2 regions of the Pantoea trifolii genome follow, and region 1 is predicted to be linked to the other one. Evidence: predicted binding sites of a transcription regulator. Region 1 holds the regulator's gene; the other holds the start of a gene.
What was found. The regulator Fur, encoded in region 1, represses iron uptake genes when iron is present. The targets are predictions, from matches to a motif close to ATAATAATGAGAACNACTATCAA.
Positions count from the first base shown of each region.

Region 1 (2,409 bases):
CCGAATAAACCGGAGATGGGCACGCGTGAAGTGCCATTCAGTCGTGAAGTGTGGATCGATCGCGCGGATTTCCGTGAAGAAGCCAACAAGCAGTACAAACGTCTGGTACTGGGCAAAGAAGTGCGTCTGCGTAATGCATACGTGATCCGTGCCGAGCGAGTAGCGAAGGATGATGAGGGCAATATCACTTGCATCTATTGTACCTGCGACGTTGATACGCTGAGCAAAGATCCGGCCGATGGCCGCAAAGTGAAAGGCGTTATCCATTGGGTTTCTGCGATTCACGCGCTGCCAGCGGAATTCCGCCTGTACGATCGTCTTTTCAGTGTGCCAAATCCGGGCGCGGCGGAGGATTTCCTCACCACCATCAACCCGAACTCACTGGAAATCAAACAGGGCTTCGTGGAGCCAGGTTTGCGTGCAGCCGATCCAATGGCGCCGTACCAGTTTGAACGTGAAGGCTATTTCTGTGCGGATAGCGTCTATTCACAGCCATCCAAACTGGTGTTTAACCGCACCGTTGGTTTACGTGATACCTGGGCAAAAATCGGCGATTAATATTTTTGTCGCAAGCACGATATGATCATGAAAGGGCGAGCAATCGCCCTTTTTTATTGTCTCGATTTAACCAGATACGACCTTTTATGCTGCTCCCTGCAATTAGCCATTAATTCCTTATTTGCGACTATTCTGACTTTAGCAAAATTAAACCATTTGCCAGTGTGAAAAACTTTTTTTCAGGTAGGCTATGCGCTCTCAGCCGTTGCTCTGCGGGTAATCAAAGGATAAAAAATGACAAGTCTCGCCCTGGAAGCCAAACATAGCGTGGTGGTTTTACATCAGCTTATCGAACGTATTTTTAATCAGGCAGAAGGCAGTGATGACAGCATTGATCTGTTCTTGTCGTACTTTCATCCCGACTTCAAAATGGTCACGCCACAGGGTAAACAGCTTGATCTTAATGAGATGGAAACACTGTTTCGCCAGTTGCAGGGACAGCGTGAAGGGATGCGAATTGCCACCAGTGAGCACGCCATCATTTCGCAGCAAAGTGAGGAAGTCACGATTCAGTATCGTGAATTGCAGATGATGAATGGCACCAATCAGAGCCGCATTTCTCTGGCGGTGCTGGATTGCAGCACCGCCATTCCGCGCTGGCGCTACTTGCAGGAAACGCTCGTTGCCTGATTTCAGATATAAAAAAACCGGCTTAAGCCGGTTTTTTTATACTGCATAGCACACTCAATTACTTATCGTGGAGCGTATCGTCTTCGCGGCAGTCTCCCAGAGCACAGTGACCATACAGGTACAGGCTGTGGTTGCTAAGCTTGATGCCGTGGCGAGTAGCAATTTCACGCTGACGCGTTTCGATTGATTCATCGCTGAATTCGATAACTTTGCCACAATCCAGGCAGATCAAATGATCGTGATGATGTTGCTGAGTCAGTTCGAAGACAGACTTACCGCCTTCAAAGTTATGACGGGTTACGATGCCCGCGTCGTCAAACTGGTTAAGAACGCGATAAACCGTTGCCAGACCAATCTCTTCGCCCATATCGATCAGGCGCTTATACAAATCTTCCGCACTGACGTGATGGGACTCGGGGCCGGGTCCCTGAAGCACTTCCAGAATTTTCAGTCTGGGTAGCGTGACTTTCAGGCCAGCCTTCTTCAATGCGGAGTTGTTGTCAGTCATGCGGATATTGTCCTGTTACTTTGCTAGTCACTTGCGGCGCAGGGGCCTTGAATGTTTAGGTCAACGCGCATTCTCATTTGCGTCTCATTATAGAACTCAAGCAGTGAAATGAAAACCAAGGCAACGTCCTTAATCACCAAAGGTTGTAAGGATAACGTCACTAATGTCTTCAGGACGCTTGGGTTTTGGATTCCATTTCACTCAGCCTCATTCTACTGCCAGAGGAATAAGCGGATGACCATTGCGGGTATTCTACAGATTTGCGGGGAAAAGTTAAAAAACCGTAGCTATTATTTTTATAGGAAATTCCGTTGCCCGATGTGAGGCAGCGCGCACATCGGGCAGAGCAGGGAATTAAGCTTCAATAATCTCTTTCAGCTGCAACTCGTCGAAGATCTGCTTCACCCATTTCTCAACACGTTCGTTGGTCAATTCTGGTTGACGATCTTCATCAATTGCCAGACCGAGGAAGTTTTTGTCATCGGCGAGGCCTTTAGAGGCTTCGAAGTGATAGCCTTCGGTTGGCCAGTGACCCACAATCACCGCACCGTTAGGCTCGATGATGTCACGGATGGTGCCCATCGCGTCACAGAAGTATTCGGCGTAATCCTCCTGATCGCCACAACCAAACAGCGCTACCAGCTTGCCATTGAAATCAATCTCTTCCAGCGTCGGGAAGAAATCATCCCAGTCGCACTGCGCTTCGCCGTAAT
Region 1 covers NZ_JANIET010000001.1:1,251,284-1,253,692, forward strand. The annotation lists gene glnS (glutamine--tRNA ligase) at 1-558, shown strand, start outside; gene NQH49_RS05745 (hypothetical protein) at 793-1,188, shown strand; gene fur (ferric iron uptake transcriptional regulator) at 1,247-1,696, opposite strand; gene fldA (flavodoxin FldA) at 2,051-2,409, opposite strand, start outside.

Region 2 (2,409 bases), 680 kb from region 1:
CGCGACTAACGGCAAGGTTTTTTGGTCGGTTTGCGTATTCATCAGGGATTCGGACATGGATGCTCCGGTTTGCTCCACAGCGCTTGCAAGCCATTCAGCAGGCCGCCGCGCCAACAGAGCGCGTCATGGCCGCCTTCCACCGGCTGGTAATTTACCTGATAGCCGGCAGCACTAAGCTGCTGTTTAAGTTGTTGATTAGCTTGCAGAATCAAGCCTTCGCGTTTGCCGGCTTCGAGCCAGAAACGCAGCGGTTGGCGCGGCGCGAGACCGCTATCCAGCGCCTGCAGCAACCAGCCGTGTGGATTGCCGCGTTCCGGCCACCAGAAGGATCCGGACAAGCTGAGCGCGTTGCCGAAAGTTTCTGGCCAGTGCAGCGCGGCAAACACCGACGCCAGGCCGCCAAAGCTTTGTCCGGCGACGATGGTGCTGTCCGCCTGCTGGCGATAAGGCGTTGATTGTGCGATTTGCGGTAACAGTTCTTGCTGAATGGCTTGCCAAAACTGCGCGTTGCACGGCAGCTCGCGGCTGCGGTGTTCGCTGTCGATGATGTCGATAAACAGATATACCGCTGGCGGCAAAGAACCGGCATCGGTGAGCTGCTGCAGCGGTCCGGCAATCGGCATGCTGTGCGCCCAAAATTGCCCGTCGAGCATGATGGCCAGCGGACGCTGCGCGGGGTTGGCCTCGCCGGTGGTGTGAATCCACACCTTGCGGCTGTTGCCCAAGAGCGCGCTATCCCATTGCTGTTGTTGCAGTTCAATGGCTGGCGCTGTGCCGTGATCCACCGCTTGCCACAGCTGTTGATTGGGCGCGTGCGGCAGATGCAGCGGCGATACGCCCATACCGCGACCACCGGACCAGCCACGTAAGTGATTCAAAGGATCGGCCTGCGCCGTCGGGAATTTATTGCGCCACCAGTTGCGCAGCGTGGACATCTCGGCAACGCCGGTGAAGTCGGTGGCCTGATCATCGGGCATCAAACAGTAACTGCCGCGCCAGTTGGCGGGCAACGAAGTCTGCCAATACCAAACATTGGTGCCCGCCACGCGCATTAACGACTGCGGCGGGCGGCGCTGGTGGTGATCGGTCACGCCGGTGATGTTGATCCACACGCGCTGGGTCGACGATTGCGTTTCATCGCCTTGTGGGTCACGCCAGAAGAAGGTGACCTGACATTGGCCATCGTCTGCTAACGCAATGCGGGGAATGCCTTGGGATTGTTGCGCCTGCCACCAGGCTTCACTGCCGGTTACATCATTTCGCCAGGTCATAGGGCTGCCAGTCGGTGTTTACGCGGAGATTTACATAAGCTTGATGAATAATACTATTGATAATAATTTGCATTTGCAATAGGGTGACTGCGCTCAAAAATGAGCACGCCTGTTCCGCCTGATGCTTACCGTTCGGTAAGGTTGCGCTACGGATGGTTTGAAGGGTCTGGAACTGGGCGCGATATGGACAGGGATTTTCTCACCGGCTCGCCAGTTAAGCATCCAACGGCTTTTCGCTGGCCATCCAGGAACGTATAAAATGAAAAATTACTCACGCTTATCATTAGCCATTCTGATTGAACTGGGGCTCAGCGCCGCACTGCTCTCCAGCAGCGCCTGGGCAGCAGAGACTTCTTCCAGCAAAACCTCAGCCAGCACCACTGACGCACCATCAATGGACGGCGGCATCTTGATGGTCACCGCGCAGCAGCAGAACCTGCAAGCGCCGGGCGTCTCAACCATTACCGCCGACGAAATCAAAAAGCATCCGCCAGCACGCGATGTATCTGAAATTATCCGTACCATGCCTGGCGTTAACCTGACCGGCAACTCCACCAGCGGCCAGCGCGGTAACAATCGCCAGATCGATATTCGTGGCATGGGCCCGGAAAACACCCTGATCATGGTAGACGGCATGCCGATCACCAGCCGCAATTCGGTGCGCCTCGGCTGGCGTGGTGAACGTGATACGCGTGGCGATACCAACTGGGTGCCGCCGGAGATGATCGATCACATCGACGTGATTCGCGGACCGGCAGCGGTGCGTTACGGCAACGGTGCAGCGGGCGGCGTGGTGAATATCATCACTAAGAAACAGACCGATCAGCAGTGGCACGGTTCCTGGAACACCTATTTCAACGTGCCGGAACATAAAGCGGAAGGCGCGACCAAGCGCACCAACTTCAGCCTCGAAGGGCCGCTGGGCGATGATTTCAACTTCCGTTTGTACGGCGGTTTAGCCAAAACCCAGGCCGATGCCTATGACATCAACGAAGGTCATGCGGCGGCGCGCACCGGCACCTATGCCGACAGCTATCCGGCGGGTCGTGAAGGCTCGGTTAATAAAGATATCAATGCCTTGCTGAGCTGGGCCTTTGCGCCGATGCAGACGCTGGAGCTGCAGGGCGGTTTCAGCCGT
Region 2 covers NZ_JANIET010000001.1:574,234-576,642, forward strand. The annotation lists gene NQH49_RS02535 (enterobactin synthase subunit F) at 1-57, opposite strand, end outside; gene fes (enterochelin esterase) at 42-1,271, opposite strand; gene NQH49_RS02545 (TonB-dependent siderophore receptor) at 1,531-2,409, shown strand, end outside.
Region 2: a site for Fur is predicted at 1,322-1,344, ahead of fes (enterochelin esterase). Genes of this name have one in related genera too.